Regions from separate parts of the Flavobacterium sp. AK-301 genome, predicted to be linked through region 2. Evidence: riboswitches for the same ligand, from Rfam matches in the RefSeq annotation. Region 2 holds a riboswitch; the other holds the start of a gene.
What was found. A riboswitch is a leader RNA that binds a small molecule or an ion and turns the genes downstream of it on or off. The one in region 2 is predicted to bind S-adenosylmethionine.

Region 1: it holds a riboswitch for S-adenosylmethionine, as region 2 does, so the genes downstream of both, AC4FQX_RS12395 (homocysteine S-methyltransferase family protein) here and AC4FQX_RS14140 (trans-sulfuration enzyme family protein) in region 2, are expected to answer to the same signal.

The regions. Positions count from the first base shown of each region.
Region 1 is NZ_JBZEES010000010.1:40,425-63,104, reverse strand. Features, by position in the region: gene metK (methionine adenosyltransferase) at 36-1,286, opposite strand; gene AC4FQX_RS12445 (hypothetical protein) at 1,858-2,880, shown strand; gene AC4FQX_RS12440 (PAAR-like protein) at 2,892-3,368, shown strand; gene AC4FQX_RS12435 (hypothetical protein) at 3,371-6,187, shown strand; gene AC4FQX_RS12430 (hypothetical protein) at 6,184-7,113, shown strand; gene AC4FQX_RS12425 (hypothetical protein) at 7,163-8,092, shown strand; gene AC4FQX_RS12420 (hypothetical protein) at 8,154-9,083, shown strand; gene AC4FQX_RS12415 (hypothetical protein) at 9,143-10,072, shown strand; gene AC4FQX_RS12410 (O-acetylhomoserine aminocarboxypropyltransferase/cysteine synthase family protein) at 10,536-11,837, shown strand; gene AC4FQX_RS12405 (OsmC family protein) at 11,834-12,271, shown strand; gene AC4FQX_RS12400 (alpha/beta fold hydrolase) at 12,333-13,334, shown strand; SAM riboswitch class I at 13,464-13,586, shown strand; gene AC4FQX_RS12395 (homocysteine S-methyltransferase family protein) at 13,662-14,660, shown strand; gene AC4FQX_RS12390 (four helix bundle protein) at 14,935-15,288, shown strand; gene metH (methionine synthase) at 15,291-18,152, shown strand; gene metF (methylenetetrahydrofolate reductase [NAD(P)H]) at 18,170-19,123, shown strand; gene gldA (gliding motility-associated ABC transporter ATP-binding subunit GldA) at 19,375-20,271, opposite strand; gene AC4FQX_RS12370 (hypothetical protein) at 20,351-21,115, opposite strand; gene AC4FQX_RS12365 (prephenate dehydratase) at 21,724-22,548, shown strand; gene AC4FQX_RS12360 (pyridoxal phosphate-dependent aminotransferase) at 22,550-22,680, shown strand, end outside.
Region 2 is NZ_JBZEES010000015.1:7,593-16,122, reverse strand. Features, by position in the region: gene mnmA (tRNA 2-thiouridine(34) synthase MnmA) at 1-1,099, shown strand, start outside; gene AC4FQX_RS14145 (homoserine dehydrogenase) at 1,358-2,554, opposite strand; gene AC4FQX_RS14140 (trans-sulfuration enzyme family protein) at 2,728-3,906, opposite strand; SAM riboswitch class I at 4,051-4,163, opposite strand; gene AC4FQX_RS14135 (EamA family transporter) at 4,310-5,179, opposite strand; gene AC4FQX_RS14130 (tetratricopeptide repeat protein) at 5,630-7,111, shown strand; gene AC4FQX_RS14125 (hypothetical protein) at 7,178-7,936, shown strand; gene AC4FQX_RS14120 (helix-turn-helix transcriptional regulator) at 8,210-8,530, shown strand, end outside.

The DNA.
Region 1 (22,680 bases), on a different contig from region 2:
TTTTATTTGTTCCTAAAAAAACAGAAAAAAATCAATTATAATCCGAATGCGGTTTTTATTTTATCGACAAAATCTAATTTTTCCCAGGTAAACAATTCAACAGTTACTTTTTTTTCTTTTCCGTCAGGAGAATAGAATGTTTTAGTAACCGTTTCCGGTTTGCGTCCCATATGCCCGTAAGCAGCAGTTTCACTATAAATAGGGTTACGTAGTTTTAGACGTTCCTCAATGAAATAAGGGCGCATATCAAATAATTCTTCTACTTTTTTTGCGATTTGTCCGTCTGTTATACCCACTTTGCTTGTTCCGTAGGTATTGATATAGATTCCCATTGGTTTAGCAACTCCGATGGCATAACTTACCTGTACTAAAATTTCTTCGGCAACACCTGCAGCAACTAAGTTTTTTGCAATATGTCTTGTCGCATAAGCAGCACTTCGGTCTACTTTACTCGGATCTTTTCCGGAAAAAGCACCACCACCATGAGCCCCTTTACCACCATAAGTATCTACAATGATTTTTCTGCCGGTTAATCCGGTATCTCCATGTGGTCCTCCGATTACAAATTTGCCGGTTGGATTAATATGATATTTTATTGTGTCATTAAATAAATGAGCGTACGGAGGATTTTTAGCTATAATTCTCGGAATTAAAATCTCTACCAGATCTTTTTTGATTTTGGCAAGCATTACCGCTTCTTCGTCAAAATCGTCGTGTTGTGTCGAAATTACTATTGCATCAATACGAACCGGTTTATTGTTATTATCGTATTCCAGTGTTACCTGTGATTTTGCATCCGGACGTAAATAAGTGATTTCTTTATTTTCACGTCTTAGAACAGCTAGTTCTTGTAACAATTTATGAGATAAATTTAAAGCCAGTGGCATAAAATCTTCCGTTTCGTTCGTTGCATAACCGAACATCATTCCCTGATCTCCTGCTCCTTGTTCTTCTTTACTGTTTCGGTCTACACCCTGATTAATATCTTGAGACTGTTCGTGTATGGCAGACAGTATTCCGCAGGAATTAGCTTCAAACATGTATTCGCTTTTTGTATACCCGATTTTTCGGATTACATCACGAGCAATTTGTTGTACATCAAGATATATTTTAGATTTTACTTCTCCGGCAAGGATTACCTGACCTGTAGTAACTAAAGTTTCACATGCTACTTTCGATTCGGGATCAAAAGCTAAAAAATTATCGATTAATGCGTCTGATATTTGATCGGCTATCTTGTCAGGGTGCCCTTCGCTAACGGATTCTGAGGTAAATAAATAGGACATAATTGTATTTGTTTTAAATTGAATTAAGGAAATATTCGATCACAAAAACAAAATGTCTAAAGAAGAAAATCTGCTTTAGCATTTTTTAATGAGGTTGCAATCAGTACAAATTTTTCCTCTTTTTATTTTGAATATACAAAGGTATAAAACCAATTTGAATAAGAAAGAAAGCTTAACGTTTATTTTGGACCATCTTTCAATCTGTGTTTTATATCTGTATTTTTCAAATAATTATGGTGCGTTTTTAAACAGAGAATTAAAATTAAAGAAAACATAAAGAAAACCGGGTTTTTATATTCCAGGATAATTTTTGTAAAATATATAATATAGTAAAAGCCTGATTTTTAGTTGTAAGTCACTGCTTTTTGATCGGAACAACAGTAATTTTTGTTTTTATACAAATCGTAAAAAAATACAATAAAATAACAGAAAGTGATAGTCAAACTGTTTGTTTTAACTAAAATTATTATTTTTAGTTCATTATTTTAAAACATTTTCTATATTTGAAAAAAGAGAATTGTGATTTATTTTATAGAATTAAAGAACCGGAAATAGCATACATTTAAGAATAATGAAGTATAGAAATAAAGTATATTTTAATGATGATCCGGAGTATCCCGTTAAAAAAGACAAAGAGAAAAGAGAAAGTATTGATACTGAAAAAGTACGGTTTGATAAAGATTTTTCTATTTATTTAAGTTCATTTGATACGAAATATTACAGAACAAGAATACAGTTTTCACAGCAGAAAACACAGGCGGATTATGATATTCGTGTAAAAATACCCTCTTATAACAGGGAGAAACAAACGATTGAGTTGTATAAAAAGTACTTTTTTATCAATGGATTTCAGCCGGACAAAGTAGTAGATGAGATTGCGGTACAGTGTTCAGAAGTTTTTTATCCCATAATCATTGTATCGGAGCATGTAACGGGTAAACAAGAAATAGTAAACTACAAAGAGATCCGGGAACGTTGGCAAATAACTAAGGCGGTGCTTCAAAAAAATTATGCAGGTGCCGTTGTAGAAGAGTATTTGTCAAAAACAGAAGCGATAATTGAGGATGATGAGGAATTAACGGATTGTTTTGCTAAAAACGATCTGTTTTTAGCTTTATATACCCATTTCCTTTATGGTTCTTATTCCGAAACCTTAAAAAGAGAAACTTTTTTAGAGATTCCTCTCGGTGATTATGCTACTTTACTGTGTTTTGAAGGAGAGCAGACGATAGAATCGCAAAATAATAATTTTGAAGGTGTGTTGGTCTGTTTTAAAGGCACCGCAAAAAGAATGATACTCGAAAACGGGATACCAAAACAAGAGCAGTATGAACTGAATGTAGAATATAACCTACACTATCGTACTTTCAGAATAGAAGACATCACAGCGACAGTAGAAAAAGTGAAATCAGAAACAGAAAAAGAGGTCATTATCCGGGCGGATATATATCTGTTGAGAGAAAAAGAAGCATTTGTAGATTATGATGCGATAGATGAACAGAATATACTTAGGCGAGAAAAAGAAAAAGCAGAATATGCTAAGTATCTGGAACAAGAAAATAAAACCTGGTTTGAAAAACTTTTCGGACTATAATAATAAAACCTATGGGAAAGAAATATTTAGTACACGGAGCAGAATGTCAATGTGACTTTGGTACAACAACCGATATATTACAGGTACTAACCCATACAAAGGTGTATCATAACGATTATAAAACAGAAAAAAAACTGGCGGCAACGACCGGAGACATAGGAGCAACATTTGAAAACAATTCCTTTGGCAGTTGTTCAAAACAGAATAACAGTGTCTGCATTGCGGTCGTTACCGCCTGGAGTGAACCTGTTAATAGCGGAATACAGAATGTCGGGAAAATGATAACCGAAGTTTCTAAAGCCTCCTGTCCCATTGGAGGAGCAGATTGTATCAGTATAGTGCATCACGGACAGCAGGCAGAACCGATCCGACAAAATTTTAAGAATGGAAATACAGCCGTTCACAGTCAGATTAATCCGTTAGTCAATCCCGCTACGATTGAAGAAAAAGGGAGTTTTACAGGAATAGAAATTACAGTAAACCAATAACTATGGGGTTCAAAAATTATGAAATAGCATTAGAAAACCCCGTATTTGGAGAAACGGAACTTCATAACGATGTCCGGATTGACGGCAAACAGGTAAGTATTCTGTTTGTAAAAAAGGGAGTGACCGCAACCGTACGACTAAAAATTAAAAACCCAAAACCCGAAGAAGGAAAATTTAAAAGGATCAACTGGATTTTTGCAAAAAAGAACGGAGAGCAATGGGATGAAATAGGCTGGCAGGGAGAAACCCGATTGTCAAAAGAGGTAGACGGCACTCCGTATGAATATGCTACAAGTCAAACCGTATCCGTATCCGGTCATGCCCGTCATACGTTGGGAGAGCTCTACTGGCTCGAACCTTTTTTTGAGTATCCCGAGTTTACTACAACTGATAATCCAAAAGGAATTTATGTTACCTTTCTCGATGATCCGCAGGTAATCGAAATGGGTTTTTCTAAAAAAGAACATACTCTATATCCGAAAGAAGAAATTCAGACTGCCGTTCCCATTATACAATACGGCACTCCGATCCATCTCTATCTGAAAAGTCACAGAATGCCCGACGGTCTGGTTGAGTATCATACTTTTGGCGTATTTGCAGTTACGATTTATTCCGAAAAGACCTATCAGCCTGTATCCGAAACTATTACGTATTATCAGTCCGTAGAAAAAAGCTCTGATACTTTACAATCCGTTACCCGAATTCCCATTGTAACGAAAGAAGAATGGAGAGGAAAAGTAAACCACCAATTCGGAGAGCTTGAGGGATTCTATGCCGAAATAGAAACCGCTTTGTATTATAATGAAAAAACCAAACCGATTACAGAGCAACCGGAGAGTTCTCCGGTGAAAGCGGAAACATTTGATCTTGAAGCGATACTAAAACAGACGCAGAACAAAGAAAGAACCCATGTTTTCAGAGCACCGAATGATTTGGAAGTAAGATCAGAATACACGAAAATAGAACGTTTTAACGAAAACCTTGCTCCTCATATGGGAATTGATCCGAGAGAAAGAAACGAATTTTTCTCGCGGCAGCATGCAGAAACCTATCGGAAAACAGCAGTAAGGAATATTAGTACCAAACATCATTTTTATATCCAATACGATACCCAAAGCGATATTCTGGAACAACAGAAAACAAAAACCAACAATATGTTTGTTACGGTAGGGGACGAATTATTAAAGGCAAAAAGCGGGTTTCCCTGCAAATATACCGCTATAGAAGTACAGGAAGGAGAGCGATTGTTTACTGCTTTTGAAGAAACAGATGAAGGTATAGTAGATAGCACACGAACCGTTTTTGGTATTATTGCAGGCGATGAAAAAACAAAAAAAGTAACCATAACCTTAGAGAATCTGTCTGCTAAACGATGTCGTATACAAAACAAAGACGACCAACATACTCATACAAAAAACGTATTTAAAGTAGCAACAATTCACCCTTCGTTGTTTGAAGAATATATTCTAAACAAAGAAACAACCAAAAAAGAAATTCTGACCGAACAGCAACTAACAGAAGGAATTGATTATAGTATCAATGGTAATGTAATGGCGTTTTTTGTAAAATATCCGTATAGTAAAGCCTATGATTCCAGAGCAGAGCAATGGCTGGGAAATGGTGTAGACGCCATTACTACTGTTGCCAGTTTAAAACAAACCAATATTGCCTGGATTGTGCGCTATATGATTATGAATCCCGGTCATGCGATGCCGTATATTATTCCGATCAATAGTTGTGCTTATCCTGATCAAACCGTAAGAATAAAAGTATACCCTGATTTTGAATGGTGGGTTAATCTAAAATACAATTCCGATACACCTTTATATGTAAAGCAAACTCCCAATTATCAACATCGTGAATTTGTTACCGAACCCAATCAAAACAGAAGAAAAAACGGAAACTATCAAGCCGAAAGAGGAAAAAGCGGATTCAATACCAACGGTTATAAACTGGGAATAGAAGCACAATATAAAGTAAACGGACAAACCTATGGCTTTGATACCGGCAAAGGAATTCCGATACTGAATGCGATTAACTTTTTATTGGACGCTTACGAAACGTTAAGAGAGCTGACCTTTGCCGATGAAACCGAAAGAGAAGAACAAAATGCCGCAACAGGGATTATGGCAGGACGCTACAAACACAGAAGAACAGAAGAATTACCGATACGAATAGAAGTGTCCAAGCCCTCCTTTAGTATTGGAGTACATGGGTGTTATGCGCCCAGTAAAACAAACAATGCCGTAATAGGTTCAATGTATACCTTTAAAGCACAGTTTAATCCGTTAGTAAAAATAAAAGGAACACTGGATATGCTGTTCTTTGCCGAGCAAGTCCCTCCATTAAAAGCGATTGTAAAAAGTCTAACCACGATTGCAGATAATGTAAAGCTCCTTACCTTCGGAGCTGTAAATCTGGAATACCGTCTTGATCTTTTTGCTTTCGGAGAAGCTAATCTGGATTTACCCTTAGTAACCTATCACAGCATTGACGGTTGGGGAGGCGTCGAAATACAATTAGATTTTAAGTTTACCATAGGACTTATTGCCGAAGGCAAAGCGTCTATAAATATTCCTGAAGTAAAACCAATTAATGCTACCATTAGTGCAAAAGCAGAAGCAGGTTTTAGTATAACAGCAACCTATGATAAACGTACCAATACCTGCCCCGGAATGGTAACCTTTGAGGGTTTAAATGCTGAATTATATATAAAACTAAAAGCTACAAATAGAAATAACACTACAATACCAAAAGAAGAAAAACCAAAAATAATTACCATTTTAGAGCCGGAAAGCTGGAAAGTCAATTTATTATGAAAAAAATAGCAATATTACTAGTAGGCATTATAAGCCTGACCAGTTGTGGACAAAATAAAACAGAAACTTATAAACCCGAACCTATGGAAGAATACCCTTATACTACTAATATAAAACGAGGTTATGACTTGCAAGTAAATGCTCGTACTTTTTTTGAACTCTATTTGGATGATATTCCTATACGAAAGGAATATAGAGGAGTAGGATTTCAGGCAACTGTTGAAATTAATCCTTTTTTATTAACGAATGGAAAACATACTATAAAAATAAAGCTATTACCACGTGTTCCGGCAGAAACGATGGTATTGCCTGATGATATCTATGATGGGGAATTGAGATGGAAAATGCGTCTTTATAATTTTGAATATTATAGACAAGAAGGAATGGACTATAAAATAGGGGAAGAACTGTATCGTTTTACTTTTGATTCGCTACCGGCACCGGTACCGTATTATGAGCAACAATGGGAAATTGAGATCGATGATTTACCGTATGAACTGGAAGGTTGGCGTAATAGTGTTGATCTGTCCCAACTGGATCAAAAAGAACTGGAAAAAGAAGTAGTGGAATATTATACTATGATGCGAAACCTATTAAATGAAGGGAAAACAAATGAATTTTTTAATCAAACTAAAAAAGGAGATAAAGAAGTATCGATTTGTGTTTATCAAACTACTAAAGAAGCGTATCAAACCGCTATAGAAAATTATAATGAATTAAACACTAAATGTACCAATAATATGCTTCCTATAGAAAAGTATAAAATGGTAGTGTGTGGTAATGGTAAATTAGTATATCTGGAAAGAACAGATGATTATTTTAAAGGGATGGGTGTTTTACTGTATGATTATGATGATTCCTATACTTCGTTAAAATTTATGCTTCATAAACCTCAGGGAAGTGACACTTTTGAACCGATTCGATAAGTTTTTTTGATCCAACAACGAACAACCAAATACCAGCAACCAAATGATTATGAAAAAAATATTTTTTATTCTAGTAGCAGGCAGTAGCCTAAATAGTTGTGGACAAAATAAAACAGAAACCTATAAACCTGAATCTATGGAACCGTATCCGTATACTACCAATGTAAAACGAGGTTATGATTTACAAGTAAATGCCCGTACTTTTTTTGAACTCTATCTGGATGATATCCCTATACGAAAGGAATATAGAGGAGTAGGATTTCAGGCAACCGTTGAGATTAATCCTTTTTTGTTAACTAATGGGAAACATATTGTGAAAATTAAGCTGTTTCCTCGTGTTCCAGCAGAAACGATGGTACTGCCTAGTGATATCCATGATGGAGAAATTAGCTGGAAAATGCGTCTCTATAATTTTGAATACTATAGACAGGAAGGAATGGATTATAAACCGGGAGAACAACTCTATAATTTTATTTTTGATTCGTTGCCAGCACCAGTACCCTATTATGAACAGCAATGGGAAATTGAAATTAGTGATTTACCATATCAGTTAGAAGGTTGGAGCAATAGTGTTGATCTATCCCAACTGGATCAAAAAGAACTGGAACAGGAAGTAGTGGCGTATTATACTATGATGCGGGACTTATTGAATGAAGGGAAAACAGGAGAATATCAGATAAAAAGGAAAAAAAGAAATAAAGAATTAAGTATTTGTACTTATGAAATACCTAAAGAGGCTTATCAATCAGATATAGACAATTATAATGAATTAAATACTAAATGCTTCGGTAATATGCTTCCTATAGAAAAGTATAAAATGGTAGTGTGTGGGAATGGTAAACTAGTATATCTGGAAAGAATAGATGATTATTTTAAAGGAATGGGAGCTTTATTGTATGACTATGATGATTCCTATACTTCGTTAAAATTCATGCTTCATAAACCACAAGGTAGTGACACCTTTGAACCGATTCGATAAGTTTTTTTTGATGATAATTTGTTCCAACAACGAACAACCAAATACCAGTAACCAAATGATTATGAAAAAAATCCTATTTATACTGATAGCAGGTATTAGCCTAAACAGTTGCGGACAAAATAAAACAAAAACCTATAACCCTGAACTTATGGAACCTTATCCTTACATAAATGATATAAAACGTGGTTATCATTTACAAATTAATAGTACTACAAATTTTGAACTCTATTTGGATGATTTTCCTATTGAAAAATGGTATAGAGGGGGGGGGATTAGTGCTACTTATGAGATTAACCCTTTTTTATTAACTAATGGGAAACATACTATAAGAATTAAATTTTTACCGTTGCTTCATGCTAGAAATAAGGTTGAACCTAAGGATATTTATAATGGAGCAATTCGTTGGAAAATGCGATTATATGATTTTGAATATTATCGACAGGAAGGAATAAAATATAAAACAGGAGAAGAACTGTATAATTTTACTTTTGATACACTACCGGCACCGGTACCGTATTATGAACAGCAATGGGAAATTGAAATTAATGATTTACCGTATGAACTGGAGGGCTGGCGCAACAGTGTTGATTTGTCTAAACTAGATCAAAAAGAACTGGAAAAAGAAGTAGTGGCATATTATAATGAGATGCGAGATTTATTACAGCAAGGGAAAGCAGGAGACTATCAAATAAAAAGAAATAAAAGAAATAAGGAAATGTCGGTTTATCTTTATCAAACTTCTAAAGAAGCCTATCAAACAGGGATAGAAAACTATAATGAATTAAACACTAAATGTACTAGTAATATGCTTCCTATAGAACACTATAAAATGGTGGTATATGGCAATGGTAAATTAGTGCAACTGGAAAGAACAGATGATTATCTAAAAGGAATGGGTGCTTTACTGTATGATTATGATGATTCCTATACTTCGTTAAAATTTATGCTCCATAAGCCTCAAGGCAGTGCTACTTTTGAACCCATTCGATAAGTTTTTTGATGATAATTTGATCCAACAACGAACAACCAAATACCAGTAACCAAATGATTATGAAAAAAATATTCTTTATTCTATTAGTAGGCGTGAGCCTAAGTAGTTGTGGACAAAATAACAATCAAACCTATATACTCGAACCTATGGAACCGTATCCGTACACTAATGAACTAAAACGAGGCTATGATTTACAAATTAATGCCTTTACTAATTATGAATTGTATTTAGATGACTTTCCTATTGATAGAAACTATGAAGGGGGGGGGATGAATGCTACTTTTGAAATTAATCCTTTTTTATTAACCAATGGAAAACATACTATAAAAATTAAATTTTTACCATTGCTTCCTACCAGAGATAAGATTGACCCTAAGGATATTCATGATGGAGGTCTTAGTTGGGCAATGCGTCTTTACAATTTTGAATACTATAGACAAGATGGTATGGATTATAAAACAGGAGAAGAACTGTATAGTTTTACTTTTGATACACTACCGGCACCGGTACCGTATTATGAACAGCAATGGGAAATTGAAATTAATGATTTACCATATGAACTGGAGGGTTGGCGCTACAGTGTTGATTTGTCTAAACTAGATCAAAAAGAACTGGAACAGGAAGTAGTGGCGTATTATAATGAGATGTGGGATTTATTGCAGAAAGGAAAAACAAATGTTTTTTTTAGTAAAACTAAAACAGCCGATAAAGAGATGGCTATTTCTCTTTATTTTAATTCACAAGAAGCTTATCAAACAGCTTTAAATAATTTTAATAATCTAAATATAGGATGTACTGGTAATATGTATCCTATAGAAAATTATAAAATGGTGTTATATGGTAATGGTAAATTAGTGAGATTAGAAAGAATAGATAAAGAATTTAGAGGTTGGAATGCATTAATGTATGATTATGATAATTCGGATTTTTATATTCATTTCATGCTTCATAAACCACAGGGCAGTGGTACTTTTGAGCCGATTCGATAAGTTTTTTTGATCCAACAACGAACAACCAAATACCAGCAACCAAACATAACAATAATAAAAAATTAAAAATAAATTTGGTAAATCCAAAAATAGTTCGGAAGTTTGTTAAACTAAATAAGAGAAAAAATGAAATTTACTATTTGCAATATGTGTATGATGATGTGGAAAATTCCGCAGAGGACACTATTGCCTAAATTTTAAATTTTTAAAATATACAGCAAAAGCCTCTGCAAACCGCAGAGGCTTTTTTTGTTTAACACCAAATTATAATTAATAATGAAAACCGTAATAGCAAAAATGATGAATATGAATAGGTTGCACATGTGTATCCGATGTTGCTATTGCCAAAAGCGAACGACTTAATTCTTAGTTTTATACTAATCCTTAAAGTCCTTTTGGTAATCATTCCAAAAGGGCTTTTTTATTTTACAACGATTTTAACCTAACCTAAAAAATAGAAATTATGAGTACATTAAAATTTTCAACCAACGCTTTACATGCAGGACATGACGTAACTAAAAATGGTGGAACAAGAGCCGTTCCTATTTATCAGACTTCTTCCTATGTGTTTGATAATTCAGAACATGCAGCAAATTTGTTTTCACTCGCAGAACCCGGTTATATTTATACCCGATTAAATAACCCGACTAATGATGTTCTGGAACAACGACTGGCAAAACTCGAAGGAGGTATCGGCGCAGTAGTAACCGCTTCCGGAACCGCAGCCATTGCAACTGCTTTACTCGTTCTGTTAAAAACAGGAGATCACATAGTAGCTTCAAGTAGTTTATATGGAGGAACTTACAATCTGCTGAATGTTACTTTACCAAGATTAGGGATAACAACAACATTTGTAGACGCATCTGATCCTGATAATTTTACGAAAGCGGCCAAAGAAAATACCAGAGTGTTTTTTGCAGAATCATTAGGGAATCCAAAATTAGATGTAATTGATCTGAAAGGTATTTCGGAAGCAGCCAAAGCGTATAAGGTTCCTTTTATTGTAGATAATACCGTTGCTTCTCCGTATTTACTAAATCCTATTGAACATGGAGCTGATATTGTGATTCATTCACTGACCAAATATATTTCAGGAAACGGAACTTCCTTAGGAGGCGTTATTATTGATAGCGGAAATTTTAACTGGAGTAACGGTAAGTTTCCTGAATTTACAGAGCCTTCAGAAGGATATCACGGATTAGTATATCATGAAGCTTTAGGGAATGCGGCATTTATTGCAAAAGTAAGAATAGAAGGTCTACGGGATTACGGAGCCGCATTAAGTCCTTTCAATGCTTTTCAGATTATTCAGGGACTCGAAACACTAGAAGTAAGAGTGAAAAAACATAGTGAAAATGCGCTCGCATTAGCAAAATGGCTAGAAGATCAGGATGAGGTTGCATGGGTAAATTATCCGGGATTGGAAAGTAGTAAATACCGTAGTCTCGCAAAAAAATATTTACCAAAAGGACAAAGCGGAGTAGTCACATTTGGACCCAAAGGAGGTTTTGAAGCAGCTAAGAAAATAGCAGATGAAACCAAACTATTCTCTTTATTAGCGAATATCGGAGATACAAAATCCCTGATTATCCATCCGGGAAGCACAACACATCAGCAATTAAGCGATGAACAACAGGTAACAACAGGAGTAACAAAAGATTTAATCAGACTTTCCGTAGGATTAGAAGATATAGAAGATTTAAAAGCAGATTTAAAATCAGTTTTTGAGACCATAAGGAAAGGGAAAACAATAAAAGAGTCATGAACTTAAAAACAATAAACACATTTGGGTATATCGCAGGAGAAGAACAATTTCTTGTAAAATCACAAAAGTTTGATGTAAAAATAAACGAAAGAAGATCGGAGATAGAAGAGCCTAATCCGTTAGAATATCTATTAGCAGGATTTGCAGGATATATTAATGCCGTAGCACAATTAGTAGCAAAAGAGCTGGAAATTACACTAAAAGGGCTTCAGGTTGAGATTTCAGGAGAAACAGAAGCTTTTGAATATCAGAAGAAAGCAGGTGTTAAAAGATCCTGTTTTAAAAAAATAGAGATTGTTGTGAAACCAACAACGGATGCGACATCTGGTCAGTTGCAAAAATGGATTCAATTAGTAGAAGAGCGTTATCCCGTACAGAATAATTTGGTAAATAATAATGTAGTAATTCTGACATTAATAAACCCGCATTCGTAATCAGAATTACAATTTAGTAGCGGTTGATATCAGAATATAGAAGAAAATAGTATTTAAAATTATGAAGCAGTTAGAAAAGTTAATTATCTCGGATTTTCTAAATGAAAAAGGACAGTTGTATAAACAAATTCCTTTATTCTATCAGTCTTTTGGTTTACCTCTGGGAACAGCAGAAGTAGTGGTTGTAAATCATGCTCTGACCGGAAATTCAGAAGTAGCAGGTCCAAAAGGCTGGTGGAAAAAATTAATAGGAGAAAATAAGATAATTGATACTAACCGATTCACAGTGCTATCTTTTAATATTCCCGGAAATGGTTTTGATGGAGATGCAGATCATTTAATTGAAAATTATCAGGATTTTACAGCCAGAGACGTTGCCTCTCTTTTTCTTTCAGGATTACAGCATTTACAGGTCAAAAAAATATATGCATTAATCGGAGGAAGTTTAGGCGGAGGCATTGCCTGGGAAATGGCTGCTTTACAACCGAATTATATACAACATTTAATTCCCGTTGCAACGGACTGGAAGGCATCAAACTGGGTCATTGCAAGCTGTCTGGTGCAGGATAAAATTTTAAAGAATTCAACAAATCCTGTTTATGATGCCCGACTAAATGCGATGATGTTATACAGAACGCCGCAGTCTTTCAGAAAAGAATTTGATCGTTCTTTTAACGATGAGGAGAATTTGTTTTCGATTGAAGAATGGTTACTTCATCATGGAAGTAAACTGAAAAAACGATTTGAATTGCCGTCTTACCAATTGATGAATCATTTGCTGAAAACAATTGATATAACAAGAGGAAGAAGTCCTTTTAAAGAAGTCGTACAAACCATAAAGTCTTCAATCCATTTGGTTACTGTAGATACAGATTTGTTGTTTACAGCAGATGAAAATAGAGAAACATTTGAAGCAATACAAACCGTAAAATCAAATGTTTTTTATCATGAGATAAAATCAGTTCACGGACATGATGCTTTTTTAATAGAATACGAACAACTGTCAAAAATAATCGGACCCATTTTTAATCAACAAAAAATCATTAGTTATGCCAACTCATAAAGTAAATATCATTTTGAATAGGAAATGTATTGACGGATATTCTGAAAATAACAGATATAATAAAAACAAAAGAAACTTGCTTAGTAGCATAAAAATACATTAATTTGCAGTGTTCATTTCAAATATTGATCGTTATCACGAAAGGCAGAGGGATTAGACCCGGTGAAGCCTTAGCAACCCTTTATCCATAAAGAAGGTGCTACATTCTACCATAATTTCGGATTATTTCCGGAAATATCGGATAGATAACAAAAAGAATACTCCACTGAGGAGAACCCCTTTTTCTTTCCTGATGACATATCGATAATAATTAAAGTTTATCATTCTATGTCCGATATTTTTAAAATTTTACAAGATAGAATTCTCATCCTTGACGGAGCTATGGGAACTATGCTACAACGTTATAATTTCTCTGAAGAAGATTTTAGAGGAGAACGTTTTAAAGATTTCCCTCATTCATTAAAAGGGAATAATGATTTATTGTCTCTTACCCAGCCTCAGGCTATTCGTGATATTCATCGTCAGTATTTTGAAGCAGGAGCAGATATTGTTGAAACCAATACCTTTTCAGGAACAACCATTGCAATGGCAGATTATCATTTAGAAGATCTGGTATATGAGCTGAATTATGAATCCGCTAAACTGGCACGGGAAGTGGCAGATGAATTTACACTTCAGAATCCCGACAAACCAAGATTTGTAGCAGGTTCTGTCGGACCGACTAATAAAACAGCGAGCATGTCACCGGATGTAAACGATCCCGGTTACAGAGCCATTACTTTCGATGAATTGAAAACAGCCTATAAACAACAAGTAGAGGCGTTGATCGATGGTGGTTCCGATCTTTTGTTAGTAGAAACCATATTTGATACACTAAACGCAAAAGCCGCATTATTTGCTATTGAAGAAGTCAAAGAAGACAGAAAAATTGATATTCCGATCATGGTGAGCGGAACGATTACAGATGCCTCCGGAAGAACATTATCCGGGCAGACCGTTGAAGCTTTTTTAATTTCCATTTCACATATTCCGTTATTAAGTATCGGATTCAATTGTGCCTTGGGTGCAGATCAGTTAAAACCGTATCTCAAAAGATTATCCAGAAATACAACACTGAATATTTCAGCACATCCCAATGCAGGATTACCCAATGCATTCGGTCAGTATGATGAAACACCCGAACAAATGCAGGTTTTTATCAAAGAATATTTAGAAGACGATTTAATTAATATTATCGGAGGATGTTGCGGGACAAATCCCGAACATATTCGATTAATTGCTGAATTAGCAGCACAGTATGAGCCGAGGAGAGTGGTGGTTGGTTGATGGGTATTGGTTGATAGTTGTTGGTATTTGGTTGTTAGTCGTTGAAGGATGAGTTAATGATTGTTAGAGAATAGAATAATCTTAAATAAAAGGATGAAAAACACACAAGAATATAAAGCTATAGAATTTTATTTACGAAAGCGAAATAAGCTAATAACCGATAATCGAAATGTACCAGTTCAGAACCAGCAACCAGCAACTAATACCCAGTAACCAACAACCAGTAACCAACAACCAGTAACCAACAACCAGCAACCAACAACCAACAACCAATATGGGATATACAAAATTAGAAGTGTGGTTAGAAAGTAGAAAATTAACGAATTTAATATATGAGCGTTCAAAAGTATTTCCAAAAGAAGAATTATACGGATTAACGAATCAGATAAGGAGAAGTTCCGTTTCAGTTCCGTCAAATATAGCAGAAGGATGTGGCAGACAAACATCAAAAGAAACCATATATTTCCTTCATATTGCCAGAGGCTCTTTATTTGAAGTAGAAACACAATGTTATATCGCTTTAGATCAAAAATATATCAATGAGAATGATTTTAATAACATTTTAGAAGTCATTCAGTCTTGCAAGAGACTTGTGAATGGATTTATCAATTATTATAAAAAATTGTAAAAATGCTATCTGAAAAAATAATTACGGTTGATCAACAACCAGTAGGCAACAGCTTGGGTCCAACAACCAATAGCCAAGAACCAGTAGGTAACAGCTTGGATCCAACAACCAACAACCAACAACCAACAACCAATAGCCAAGAACCAGTAGGTAACAGCTTGGATCCAACAACCAACAACCAACAACCAACAACCAATAAGACTAAAACCTTAAAACTATCAGGACTAGAACCTTTAATTATAACACCCGAAAGTAACTTTATTAACGTAGGAGAGCGAACCAATGTAACCGGTTCAAGAAAATTTCTGAGATTAATAAAAGAAGAAAAATATTCAGAAGCACTGGATATTGCCAGAGCACAAGTAGAAGGAGGAGCTCAGATTATTGATATTAATATGGATGAAGGAATGTTAGACGGTGTCCATGCCATGACAACCTTCCTGAATTTAATTGCGTCCGAACCCGATATTTCAAGAGTTCCGGTGATGATCGACAGTTCCAAGTGGGAGATTATAGAAGCAGGGCTAAAAATAACACAAGGAAAAAGTGTTGTTAACTCGATCAGTTTAAAAGAAGGAGAAGCAAATTTTATTCATCAGGCAAAATTAATTAAACGATATGGAGCAGCCGTAATTGTGATGGCCTTTGACGAAGAAGGTCAGGCAGATAATTATGAGCGTCGTATAGAGATATGTAAACGATCCTATGATATTCTGGTTGATGAAGTAGGCTTCCCCGCAGAAGATATTATTTTTGACCCTAATATTTTCCCTGTTGCAACAGGAATGGAAGAACATCGTCAAAATGCAATTGATTTTTTCAGAGCGACAAAATGGATCAGAGAAAATCTGCCTTATGTTAATATAAGTGGAGGAGTCAGTAATGTTTCTTTCTCTTTCAGAGGGAATGACAGAGTAAGAGAAGCGATGCATTCCGTGTTTTTATATTATGCCATTCAGAACGGTATGTCAATGGGGATTGTAAATCCTGAAATGCTCGAAATCTACGATCAGATTCCAAAAGATTTACTAGAACATGTAGAAGATGTTTTACTGGACAGACGTGATGATGCTACCGAACGTCTTTTAGATTTTGCAGAAAGCTTTAAAGGAGAAAATAAAGTAACAGAAAAACAGGCGCAGGAATGGAGGTTTTTACCCGTAGAAGAGAGATTGTCTCATTCCTTAGTAAAAGGACTTGATGAATTTATAGAAATAGATGTTGAAGAAGCAAGACTAAGCGTCCGTAATCCAATTGAAGTAATTGAGATTCATCTTATGAACGGGATGAATGTTGTAGGAGATTTGTTTGGAAGCGGAAAAATGTTTTTACCGCAGGTAGTTAAATCTGCCCGTGTAATGAAAAAAGCAGTAGCCTATCTTTTACCTTTTATCGAAGCCCAAAAAGGAGGCGTGGCACAGTCGGCGGGAAAAGTTTTAATGGCAACCGTAAAAGGAGATGTTCATGATATAGGTAAAAATATTGTAGCAGTAGTTTTAGGCTGTAATAATTTTGAGATTATTGACTTAGGTGTTATGGTAGCCCCTGAAAAAATTATTGAAATAGCAATTAAAGAAAATGTAGATATTATCGGATTAAGCGGTTTAATAACACCTTCATTAGATGAGATGGTTTATTTAGCAAAAGAAATGGATAAGCTGAATATTAAAATCCCTATTATGATTGGCGGAGCCACGACTTCCAGAGCACATACAGCTGTGAAAATAGCGCCGGAATATAAAGAAACAGTAGTTCACGTAAATGATGCTTCCAGAGCTGTAACAGTTGCAGGAAACTTATTACATCCTGCTTCAAAATTAGAATACTCAAAATCAGTAAGACTGGAATATGATACTTTAAGAGAAGGATATCTGAACAGATCCAGAGATAAGAACTTTCTGAATATAGAACAAGCAAGAGCCAATAAATTAAAATTAGACTGGGAGAATTATGCCCCTGTAAAACCTAATTTTATCGGAACCCAAAAAATAGAGATCAATCTAGATCTTCTGATAGATTATATTGACTGGACACCTTTCTTTAAAACCTGGGATTTACATGGAAAATATCCTAATATATTAAAAGACGAAGTAGTAGGAGAACAAGCAGTAATATTATTTAACGATGCTAAAAAAATGTTGGATGCCATTATAAAAGAAAAATGGCTGGAAGCAAAAGGGATATATGGTATTTTCCCTGCAAATCAGGTCAATGATGATGATATTGTTATTTCAGATGAAGAAGGAAAGAAACTTGCTACTTTTTTGACATTACGACAACAGTCTCAGAAGACAAAAGGAGCTCCCAATATTGCATTAGCAGATTTTATTTTGCCTAAAGAAACGAAGAAAACAGATTATATGGGCGCTTTTTGTGTTACCACAGGATTTGGAGTAGACGAAAAAGCAGCAGAATTTGAAAAAAATCAGGATGATTACAATTCGATAATGATTAAAGCATTAGCAGATCGTTTAGCAGAAGCCTTTGCTGAATATTTACATAAAAAGATCAGAAAAGAAATATGGGGTTATGCTTCTGATGAGGTTCTGACGAATGAGGCTTTAATTAAAGAAAGTTACGAAGGAATCCGACCCGCCCCCGGTTATCCTGCCTGTCCCGATCATTTAGAAAAAAGTACGATCTGGAAACTATTAAATGTAGAACAAGAAACAGGAATTATTTTGACGGAAAGTCTGGCAATGTGGCCTGCTTCCTCCGTATCCGGTTATTATTTTGGAAATCCTCAGAGTAAATATTTCGGATTAGGAAAAATAAAAGAAGATCAGGTAACAGATTATGCCAAAAGGAGAAATATTCCTTTCGAAACCGCTCAAAAGTGGCTGAATCCAAATATTGCAGATTAATAAAATAATATAAAAAAATGAAAGTTACCGAACATATAGAAAACGCACAAGGAAAAACATTATTCTCATTTGAAATATTACCCCCATTAAAAGGGCAGACGATACAATCTATTTTTGATGGAATAGATCCGTTAATGGAGTTTAAACCTCCTTTTATAGATGTGACCTACCACAGAGAGGAATATGTTTATAAAGAATTATCGAATGGATTATTAGAGAAAAAAGTCGTAAAAAAACGCCCTGGAACAGTTGGTATCTGTTCCGCTATTCAGAATAAATATCAAGTAGATGCTATTCCTCATATTCTGTGTGGTGGTTTTACAAAAGAAGATACCGAGAATTTTCTGATTGATCTCGATTTTTTAGGTATTGAAAACGTAGTAGCATTAAGAGGAGACGCTGTAAAAAGTGAGACCTATTTTAAAGCCGAAAAAGATGGGAATTGCTATGCAACTGAATTAGTAACCCAGATTGATAATCTGAACAAAGGAATTTATCTGGACGGTGATTTGCAAAATCTATCAGAAACTAATTTTTGTATAGGAGTAGCAGGTTATCCCGAAAAACACATGGAAGCACCAAGTTTAGACAGTGATATTTATTATTTGAAACAAAAAATAAAAAATGGAGCCACCTATATTGTAACCCAGATGTTTTTTGATAACCAGAAATACTTTGATTTTGTTGCAAAATGCAGAAAAGAAGGAATTACAGTACCTATCATTCCCGGGTTAAAACCTATTGCAACAAAAAAACAGCTAAATCTGATTCCACATCGTTTCAAAGTAGACCTACCCGATGAATTAATTATGAGCATTGTAAAAAGTGAAGATAAAAATATAAAAGAAATAGGCATTGAATGGTGTTTGCAACAAGGAAAAGAATTAATAAAAGCAGGCATTCCCATATTACATTTCTACTCCATGGGCAAAGCAGAAAGTGTAAAAAAAATCGCTTCAGAATTATTCTAAAATTAGAAGAAAGAACCAAGAATCAAGAATCAAGAAGAAAGAGGAGAATTAGTTTACAGTTTCAGTATTCAGTTTACAAAAAAGGAGGCTAGTTTTCTATTTTTTAAACGACAGAGATTTAAGATATATTCTATCAGTAAAAAATACACTTTGATATTTTTAAATTTACTAATAGAATGGACTTTTACATTTCCGTAGTCTTATTAAACTGAATACTGAGAACTGTATACTGAATTACTGAATACTGAGCACTATCCCTTAGTTATCTCTCTGAAAAGAGCCTCAAGATTTTTGTTTTTTTGATTAAGCTGTAGTGTTTTCAGTCCGTTTTCGTGAGCAAAATCGAATACAACAGGACGCATATCCTTATCAGAAGCAAAAGTCAGTTCCCAGACAAAATCATGCGTGTTGACATACCCCGTTATATTTGATATACCGGAAATTAGTTTTTCCTCAACCCGATAATCAAATTCCACTTCAATAACCTGTTCCTTCTCTGTTATCAGAGAATTCAGTTTTTTATCCGTAACAATTTTACCGTGATTAATAATAATTACACGATCACAAATTGCCTCAACCTCCTGCATAATATGCGTAGATAAAAAAACCGTTTTATCCTTACCCGCATTCTTAATCAATTGTCTTATCTCTACCAGTTGATTCGGATCTAAACCCGTTGTAGGCTCATCCAGAATTAATACTTCCGGATTGTGTAGTAAAGCATTTGCCAATCCCACACGCTGACGATATCCCTTAGAAAGTTCTCCTATTTTTTTGTGTGCTTCCGGAGTTAATCCCGTTAGTTCAATAACCTCCTGAATACGGGATTTAGAAACGTTATAAACATCAGCATTAAAACCCAAATATTCTCTCACATACAGATCAAGATAAAGAGGATTATGTTCCGGTAAATAACCAACGGATTTTTGTACCGCAAGTTGCTGTGTACTTACGTCACTGCTATTTACAGAAGCCTGTCCCTCATCAGCACTAATATAAGTAGTAAGGATTTTCATTAAAGTAGATTTTCCTGCACCATTTGGACCTAAAAACCCTACAATTTCTCCTTTTCTGATAGAAAAAGAAATGCTGTCTAATGCTTTTTGCTTACCGTAGCTTTTAGTGATATTAGTGACTTCTATTGACATAATAGATGATTTTAGACAAAAGTAATAATAAATTACGAACTAGGTTTTAAAACGCTCCTATTTAAAAATAGTAATTAATTTATAATTGACTTGGTTTAGTACTTGCATTACCAGTATTTTTTCCTCCAAGATTATATGTTGTTGAAGGAATTACTTGTGAAAAAGCTTTAGAGATTACTAATGCGGTGATAGTCCAGCTACCATTGCTGTTTTTAGCAGGAGCACCTCCAGCATAATCAGCGTAAAGACTCCAGGTTGAGGAGCTAGTAGGTACATAAGCATAATATTCTACTGGATTAAAATGAGGCTTTGAAGTATCTATATGACTAGGATAAATATTTTGAAGGTTAAAAGTTGCTGAGGTTACTATTACAGAATATTCGCTCACCGGTATTTTTGTATCAAAATTTCCTACCCAGTCGCCCTCTACATTTTCCAATTTATAAGTTATAATGGAAAAATGCTTATTATTTCCAGACGAAGATGGTGCAAGAGACATTAATTCTCCAGTACTATTATCAATTACAACCGGAGACACATCTGCTGTAGGCTTAGCTGTTGTTTTGCTTACATAGGTTTTACCTTTAATAGAAATATTTCCATTAATATCTAATCTATTAGTTGGATTTTGGTTAGAAATTCCAATATTACCATTATCTAATATTGTAAGTATTTCTGTATTATTAATGTCTACTAATTTCATGACTTTACCTCCTTTACTGTAGATGTCTAATTGGGTTTCAGGTTCATTAGGAGTAGTTGTATTTCCGATTTTAATTTGTGAAAAACACTTTGTTCCAACAATCAGTAATATCAATAATAAGGTTATTCTCTTTATTTCCATTTTTATTTTTTAAAATTATGCAAATGTATTGGTTTTGTATGGTTATCTAAGGTTTTTGTGTGTAATTGGCTGTGTTTTAAGATTAAATATATATATATATTGATTTTTTACATTATTTTTTAATTTTTTTTAATTAAAAAAAAGAGAATTATCTTTTTTAGATTGTAATCAATATAGGTGTTGAAAGTTAATTTAATATCTTCAATAACGAAAAAAATTGAAAAAGAAGATTATTTTTCATAAAAAAATAATGTTATTGATTCTTTTCTTGTCTAGCTGTTGGGTTTATTTACAAAATTTAATAGATAAGAATGTTTATAAGAGATCTAAATAAGTATCTATTTTATTTTTAAAACTTAAAAATCAGTTAATTTTCTACTTTTTTTAATTTTTTTGTTGAACCTATGTTTTTATTCTATAAATTTGCTCCTGACGTTAATCAATAAAAGAACAAGTCAATGTTAAATAACAGTTTTTATTTTAGCAATTCATTTTATTTTTTCTGGAAAGAAGAAAGGGATTGTCGTATTGTTATTTAATCTAAAAATGTAATTAAATAAATCTAATATAAAATCCCGATGAAAATCGGGATTTTTTTTTGCTCATATATGAACACAAAAATCGCAATTCAGGGTATTAAAGGCTCTTTTCATCATCAGGTAGCCCTTGAGTATTTCAATCAGGATGTTATTGTAGAAGAATGTCTTTCATTTAATGCATTAGTTAAAAACATGATGGAAGATAAATCCGATCAGGGGATTATGGCATTGGAGAATTCTATAGCAGGGTCTATCATTCCAAACTATGCTTTGATTGACAGAAATAATCTGCATATTATAGGAGAGTATTATTTAGATATTTCACAAAATTTGATGACTTTAAAAGGTCAGACCATTCAGGATATTAAAGAAGTGCATTCCCATCCGATGGCATTATTACAGTGTGCCGATTTTTTTGCTCAGTATCCTCATATTAAAATGGTTGAAGATGTAGATACAGCAGAAACAGCCAGAAGAATAGAGCAAAACCAATTAAAAGGAATCGGAGCAATTGCAGGTAAAGTTGCTTCCGTGATGTACAATCTGGAAATAATCGCTCCCGATATTCAGACGATAAGAAATAATATGACCCGTTTTGTGATTGTTAAAAAGCAAAACTCAGTACTATCACACGAAGAAATTAATAAAGCCTCTTTAAAATTTTCACTAGATCATAAAAGAGGAAGTTTGGCGACCGTATTAAATGTTATGAGTGATTGCCGATTGAATTTAACTAAAATTCAATCTTTACCAAAAATAGAAACACCCTGGAAATATGCCTTTTTTGTAGATGTAACATTTGATACCTATAAAGATTATGCAAAAGCAAAATCATTACTGGAAATAATGGCAGAAGAATTTAAAGTATTAGGAGAATATAAAAATGCAATGTAATATGATAGAAGCAGCACAACGTTTGAATACAGTAGAAGAATACTACTTTTCAAAAAAACTGAGAGAAGTAAGACAACTACTTTCAGAAGGAAAGCCTGTGATCAACATGGGTATTGGGAGTCCGGATCTCGC
Region 2 (8,530 bases):
TCTTTTTATGAAGAACTGGCACGATGATACGGTTACTATTTCTAATGAGTGTCCCTGGTTAGAGGATAGTAATGATGCTTTGCTGGTTGCTGAGAAATTAGGTATTCCGTTTCAGACGGTTGATCTGAGCGAACAATATAAAGAACGTATTGTAGATTATATGTTCAATGAATATGAAAAGGGACGTACGCCTAATCCGGATGTGCTGTGTAATCGTGAAATCAAGTTTGATGTGTTTATGAAGATCGCATTAAGTCTTGGGGCGGATTATGTGGCAACGGGTCACTATTGCCGTAAAGGTACTATTGAGAAGGATGGTAAAGAGATTTATCAGCTTCTTTCCGGTGCAGATGGTAATAAAGATCAGTCCTATTTTTTATGTCAGCTGTCACAGGAACAACTGGCGAAATCGTTATTTCCTATTGGTGAATTAATGAAACCGGAAGTACGTGAGATTGCGGCTAAAATGGATTTGGTTACTGCTGATAAAAAAGATTCTCAGGGATTGTGTTTTATCGGAAAGGTAAGATTGCCGGAATTTCTACAACAAAAACTACAGCCAAAGGAAGGTGCTATTATTGAAGTAAATGCGAAGGATCCGATTTATAATACGGAGACTCCACAATTTGAAAGTGAAGAACAAAAACTGATCTTTGAATCTCAAAATGTTCCTTATACTCCTGCAGTTGGTAAAATTGTAGGAAAACATCAGGGAGCACATTATTTTACCAATGGTCAGCGTAAAGGGCTTGGGGTAGGAGGAACGGTAGAACCTTTGTTTATTATCGCTACGGATGTAGTGACGAATACGATCTATACCGGTCAGGGGAGTCAGCATCCGGGATTGTTTAAAAAAGCATTGTTTGTAGACCGATCAGAGATCCACTGGATCAGAGAAGATTTAGCTTTGGCTAATGGGGAAACTATGGACGTAATGGCACGAATTCGTTATCGTCAGGAATTGCAACAGGCTACCTTACATCAGTTTAAAAACGGAATGTATGTTTCCTTTAAAGAACCGCAGTCTGCTATTACCGAAGGGCAGTTTGTTGCCTGGTATCTGGGAGAAGAGTTACTTGGTTCCGGTGTGATTTCATAAAGTAAAATATTTTTATTACCATATTATAAAGACTGTTCTTATTATAGAATGGTCTTTTTCATTATAGATATATCAGAAATCTGAAAAGAATTAGATTTATTGCGTTGTTTATTTTCTTTGTGGGCATAAGCTAGAACCTTGCGCTAGTGTATAAAAAATAAAAAAGCTGCTCTAAAAGAAGAACAGCTTTTTTCAACAAACAAATGAAACTTAAATATTTAGGGTTGGTTATAAAAAGGTACGAAACCGTATTTTATATCAGTTTAAAATATCCAGAAGGATAAATGATTTTTTCAAATTCTCATTGGATTGTATTTCTTTTAAATTCTCCAAAGAAATAGTTCCGGTAATATATCCTGCTTCGTGGTTTAGATAAGACTCATCTACTTTTTTAAAATATTTTTTTAAAGCAGTAGCGTCTTCATTCTGGTGTCTCAGAAATACTTTCAGATTTACATCATCAGACAGAATTAAATTTTCCTGTTGTTTTATTTTTTTATATTCATACTGATAGTCATAGGTTAAAGCGGATATATCTGACAATACTGCGGAAGCTGTTGGATGAGCCCCTGCACCTTTCCCTACAAAGAATTGAGTGTCGGCAAAACTGGTTTTAGTAAGTACTCCGTTAAACACATCATCGACATTAAAGAGTCTGTTTTCACTATCTATAAATTTAGGAAGTACGAAAGCGGCTATTTTACCTTCCTGTGTTTTAAAAGCCTGAGCGATCAGTTTAATTTTTAATCCTTTTTCACGGGCATATTTTAACTCTAGTCCACCGATGTTGTTGATACCGATATTAAAAAGATCTTCGGGTTGCGCAATATAACCAAAGGAATGTGCAAGTAAAATAAGTAGTTTGTATTTTGCATCAAATCCTCCGGTATCCAGAATAGGGTTACTTTCTGCATAACCGTTATCCTGCGCCTGTTTTAAGGCTTCGTCATAAGATATATTATCGGTAAAGGTTTTTGTTAGAATATAATTAGTAGAACCATTTACGATTCCTTCGATTGATTCGAGAAGGTCATTATCATAGTATTCTTCCAGATTTCTAATGATTGGCATACTGGCGCAGCAGGCGGCTTCATATAATAATGGAACATTATATTTGCGTTGTAATTCGAGTAGTTCTGTAAAATGTTCTGCAACCATTTTTTTATTGGCAGAAACGACTGCTTTTCCGCTTTTCAGTGCTGTAGAAACAATTTCAAAAGCAGCGTCTGCATCGTCGATCAGCTCGACTACGACATTGATCTCGGGATCATTGAAAATATCATTTTTATCAAAAGTGAAATTTTCTGCTCCAATCTCTCTTTTCTTGTTGTGATCCTTTACGCAGATATTTTTAATATTTGCTTTTAATCCCGGCGTTTTCTGTAGTACTTCATATAGTCCGAAACCAACGCATCCAAACCCGAATAATCCTATGTTTAATTTTTTTCTTGACATTTCCTGATTTTATTATTTTGATTCTTTCAGAGTATATTCTGCTCTGAAAGAATCTGAGAACTATTTTATTTTTAAGTGTAGCACTCTGTTTTATTTTCTTTCTTCTTGGCTTTTGATTCTTTTTTTAAGAATATACACTTTATTTTTCCGTTGATTTCAAAAGCTGAATGATATTAGTTAGAGCTTACTTCTTGTTTTGCTTGTTGTTTTACTGCTGTTGCAATAGCTTGTTTTAAATCGTCTATCAGATCGTCAGCATCTTCGAGTCCTACGGATAAACGGATTAAACTGTCTGTTACACCGGACTGATAGCGTTTTTCTGCTGGAATGGATTTATGAGTCATTTCGCATGGAAGGCAACATAAACTTTTTACACCACCAAGGCTTTCTGCGAGTTTGAATAATTTAGTGTTAGATACGATTTGTGTAGCCAGTTCTTTATCATCAATTATAAGATCGAAAGTAACTACTCCGCCAAAATATTTTTGTTGTGATTTTGCAATTTCATGATTTTGGTGCGTAGGTAAACCGGGATAGTAAACGTTTTTGATCAGTTTTTCAGTGGTTAGGAATTGAGCTATTTTTAGCGCATTGTCTGCATGTTGTCTGATACGTAATGTAAGTGTTTCGATACCACGAATTACTAACCAGCTGTCAAAAGGTCCGAGGATTGCACCGGATGCATTCTGAATAAATTTAATTTTATCTCCAAGTTCCTGTGTTGCTGTAACTACTAATCCTGCAATCAGATCACTGTGCCCTGAAATGTATTTAGTAGCACTGTGTACTACAATGTCAGCTCCCAATTCAATAGGTCTTTGAGCAATAGGGGAAGCAAAGGTATTATCAACGCATAGAAGGCTGTTGCTTTCTTTTGCAATTTTAGCGATTGCTCTGATGTCTGATATTTTTAAGGTCGGGTTAGTTGGGGATTCGATCCAGATTAGTTTTGTATTTGGAGTTACTGCTTTGGCTACATTAGTAGCGTCTGTAGCATCTACATAGGTTACTTTGATACCGAATTTTTCATAAACGTGGGTGAATAGTCTGAAAGCACCTCCGTAAATATCGTCTACGGCAATGACTTCATCTCCTGCTTTTAATAATTTTACAACGGCATCAATTGCGGCAAGTCCGCTGGCAAAGGCATAACCGTTAGTTCCTTTTTCCAGTTTGGCAATAATATCTTCCAGTACTTTTCGTGTTGGATTATTACTGCGGGCGTAATCAAAACCTTTGTGAACTCCGGGGGCTTCCTGAACGAATGTAGAAGTTTGGTAAATTGGCACTGAGATTGAACCGGTTAATTCATCTACGGGAATACTGTTTAGGATTTGTGTTTGCTCTTTCATCTTTAAATAAATTTTTAGTTTTTAAATAATTTTTTCTCAAAAAAAATTCAAAACCAGATATCAGAAGAGCGGAAATAAAAAATGCTCTCCCGATAAGTCAGAAGAGCATATTATTATGTTGAGGTAATAAACTGCTGTTTTCTAAGCTTATCTGTCCCTGCAAAATGCAAAGGTTGAATGTGGCACCTTATACGAATAAATCGAACAGGTTGCCAAGACGTCATCGGGTCAATTCCCTCGGTCTTTCTGGATAAGAATAATCTTTTAAAGAACTGGTACAAATGTACAATAGAAAAAAATTAATTTCCAAATTAATTTCAAAAAAAATTAAAACTAATTTTTAACATGATTATAATCAGTGTATTATAATTATATTTTTTTATTTAAAAAAGTTTGTTTTCTTTTAAAAAGAGTAGATTTGAGATAATGTAATAAAGAAAATTGAAAGTAAAGCAAGTACGATTCCGATATAATTAATCTGGGACATTTTTTCTTTAAAAAATAAAATGCCAATGCAACTGCCTACTACAATTACTCCCATATTCATAGCAGCGAATACGGTTGACGGATTTTCTGAAAGGGCTTTATGTGCTTTGAGATAAAATAGGATATTTCCAAAATTGAAAAGACCTAAAATACTTCCGAATAAGAAGTTTCGAATTTCGAGCTTTGTAATACCTTTTATCAGCTGATAGCAGACAATAGCAATTGCTACAATAAAAGCACAACCAAAAACAGTGAACAGGGAGGTGGTATAAACTATGTTTTTATGTAATGCAATTTGTTTAAACAGTATATCAATAATTCCAAATCCCAAAAGAACTATAATGGGATAGAACCAATTATTATTTTGGGCTGTATTAAGACTATTCTTTTTTGACAGTGTAAAAAATATAGCTATAAATCCAATGAGGATTCCACCTATTTTCAGGGTATTAAAGTCTTCTTTAAAGATAAAATAAGAAGCTATTATGGGGATAAATAAGGATAGTCGTTGCGCAATATCTGTTTTTACAATTCCGATATGTTTTACGGAAGCAGCAAGAAACAGGAAGATTGTAGGTAGTAAAATTCCTAATGAGAGATAAACAGACCATGGTGCTTGTTGATTTACAGTACTCAAATCGGGTTTAAAGGTAAAAAAACAAAGGAGAAGAGCAAAAAAATAATTCCAGGTGACGATCTGAGTGATACTTATATTGTGGCGTTTTGCTAGTTTTAATAATACTGCCACTGTAACGCTGCAGAATATACTTAGAATGATATATAACATTGATTTTTATTTAATGAAAATAGTCTGAGCAAATTTAGACTGTTTTTTTGAATATTTAAATGCTTTATGTTTTATAAAATCTGTGATTTTGTAAAGGAATTAATTCGTTTCTGAATGACATTATAAAATAAAAAATTTAATCATTAAATATCAGAATATTCAATCTGGTTACTCTTTTTTAGATTAATAAACCAGAGTTGATGAAACTGTGAGTAGAATTGAGTAGTGTGTGAAAAATAAAATTATAATAATTTGATATATAGTGTGTTGTTTTTTAAAATAACTAAATGACAACTAATGACAACTTCATTTTTTGGTTGTATTTTTCTAAATTTATTTCTTTGCGATTGTCTTAATTTGAAATACTAAATAACCGTACTGTCCCATAAAAATATAGTGTTTTGTAATTAGGGTTTATTGTAAAAATATAAAATTTTAGAATTATTTTTTATGAAAAATTATTTTATTTTTCCCATATTTTATTTTTTTAATACGATTGTTGCTTTTGGTCAATTTTATGACGAAAAACAAATTGATAGTTTATTATTTTTAGTTCATGAATTTCGGGGAACATCTTCTGATCAGACAATTCCTCTAAGTTTCCAGATTATTACCTATTCTCAAGAAATAGGATATTCAAAAGGGGTTGCTTTAGCCTATACTTATATAACTGAAGAATGTTATGATACTGATCAGCTTAAAAAAACATTGTTTTATGCTTTTAAGGCGGAAGAAATAATAGAAACTATTAAAGAAGATGAGCTTTTAGTTGATATTATTCGATTAAAAGGGCTTTGTTATATGAATTTGGGGTTATATACTACAGCTAAAACAGAACTGGAAAAAGGATTAATGATTGCTGATAAAATCGCAGATGCTGATAAAAAAAGAAGAAGAAAAGGGCTTGTTTATACTGCTTTGGCAAATTTGGCTGAACGGACAGATCAGCCGCAGAGTTTAATAACATTTTACAAAAAAGAAAGTTATAATGAGTTTTTGCAAATAAGAAAAGAAACACGGATTAAAAATATGGGATTATTCCATAGTCTTTTAGGTTTGGGGATTAATTATATGAAACTCAAAGAAAATGATTCTGCGGAATACTATTTTAATAAAAGTCTGGAATTAGCAACTCAGATAGATTATACCTATGCAAAAGGAGCCGCCTATTATAATTTAGGAATATTATATCATACAAAAAAACAGTATGATCAATCTGTTATTTATTACAGAAAGGCGATTACTGAAGCAGAGAAAATTAAACATATTTATCTCTTGAGATGTATTTATATGGAGCTTTCAAAGTCATATAAGAGACTGAATGATATAGTCTTAGAGAAAGAAAGTCTTAATAATTATATCACATTGGAAAATATTTTATTAAAAAAAGATAAAGAATTACTAAATGAATCAATTGATTCTTTCCTTAAGAATAAAGAAGATTTGTTTAGTGATATCACAAAAAAATTACTGAAAGAAAAGATATTTCTTATTGGTATAAATGTAGTTATTTTTTTTCTTTTATTTTTTTTCTATAAGAAGTTAAAATCAGAAAGAATAATTCGGAAAAAGAAAGGAATACTACTAAAAAAACAGCATAGAGAATTAAAACGGTTGGTTGATCTGAATGTTGTTACTGCTAAAGAAGTAGCAGATCTGGCAAGGAATAAGGATACTTCTTTTTTTATCCGGTTTCAGGAATTATATCCTGATTTTATTGAAAAAATTTCTTCTAAGACAGTAAATTCAATATTAATTTCTTCTGAACTGATAATGTGTGCCATGATAAAAATGGGCTTTACTACAAAAGAGATTGCACAAAATTTAAACACAACAGTAGAAGCTGTAGAGAGTAGGAGATACAGATTAAAAAAGAAATTCAATATGTTGTTTTCAAATGAAGATTTCACCGTCTGGATAATGAATATTTAATTTTATTTATTAAAATAGTCATAAATTATTTTATGACTATTTTTGTTATGTTTAAGTATATGTTTTATGAAAGACTGTTTATTATTTTCAGTATTATATTTTCTGTTTTTTAATACTACTGTTTCTGCTCAAGTTTATAATGAGAAACAGATAGATAGTTTATTGAATATTGTTTACAGTTATATGGGAAATGTTCCGGATAAAGCAATTCCGTTAAGTCTGGAAATTGTGTCTGCTTCAAAAAAAATAAAATATACTAAAGGACTTGCATCTGCTTATATCTATATTGGTAAAGGATATTATAATCTATATCAATTTAAAGAAGCTTTAATTTATATTTCCAAAGCAGAAACAGAAGCAAATACCATTCAGGATGCTATATTATTATCTGATATTTCTAGATTAAAAGCAATGTGTTTTACTCATATGGGTCTTTATACTGTTGCCAGAAAAGAACTGAATAAAGGATTCGCTATTACTGATATGATTAAAGATCAGGATGAACAGCACAGGAAGAGAGGGTTTATTTATAGGGTAATAGTGAGTATTTTTGTTGCCCAACATGATATACTAAATGATTCGTTATTATATTATAGTAAGAAAAGTTATGATGAATTTTTGCAGATGAAAAAAGAGACCTTTTTGAAAAATGAAGGATTATCTGCTGCTGCTTTAGAATTGGGTGTTGACTTTATTTCATTAAAAAAGAATGGTTCTGCAGAGTATTATTTGAAAAAGAGTCTGTTTTTTGCTGATAAAATAGATTATAAATATGGACAGACTAAAACACTTAAATTTTTAGGAGAGTTGTATTATATAAAATAAGAATACAATCAATCTATTATTTATTATAATGAAGCGATTGCTAAGGCAAAAAAACTTCAATGGGGATTTCTTTTAAAAGATTGTTATTTCGGATTATCAAAAGTATATAAAACTACGGGTAATGATGAGGGAGCTAAGGAATCAATTAATTCTTATATTCAGTTAACAGACAGTCTTGCTATATTAAATAAAAAAACAGTAAATGAGTCTGTAGAATATGTTATTAAAGAAAAAGAGAAGCGTTACAAAAATGATACTTTCAGATTGCAGAAGGTGAAATTTTATTTAATAGGAATCAATATAATAATTGCAGTTATATTATTTTTATTTTATAAAAGATTAAAATCAGAACGATTAAAAAGAAAAAATAACACCGAATTACTGAAAAATAAGGAAAAAGAATTACAGCAATTAATAACATCCAACGCTGTTACATTTGAAGAAGTATTCCGACTGGCAAAAAACAGAGATGCTTCCTTTTTTATTAAATTTCAGGAATTATATCCTGATTTTGTAGGAAAAATATCTGAAAAATCAGGAGGGGTAATGCTTATTCCTAATGAGCTGATACTTTGTGCAATGATAAAACTTGGG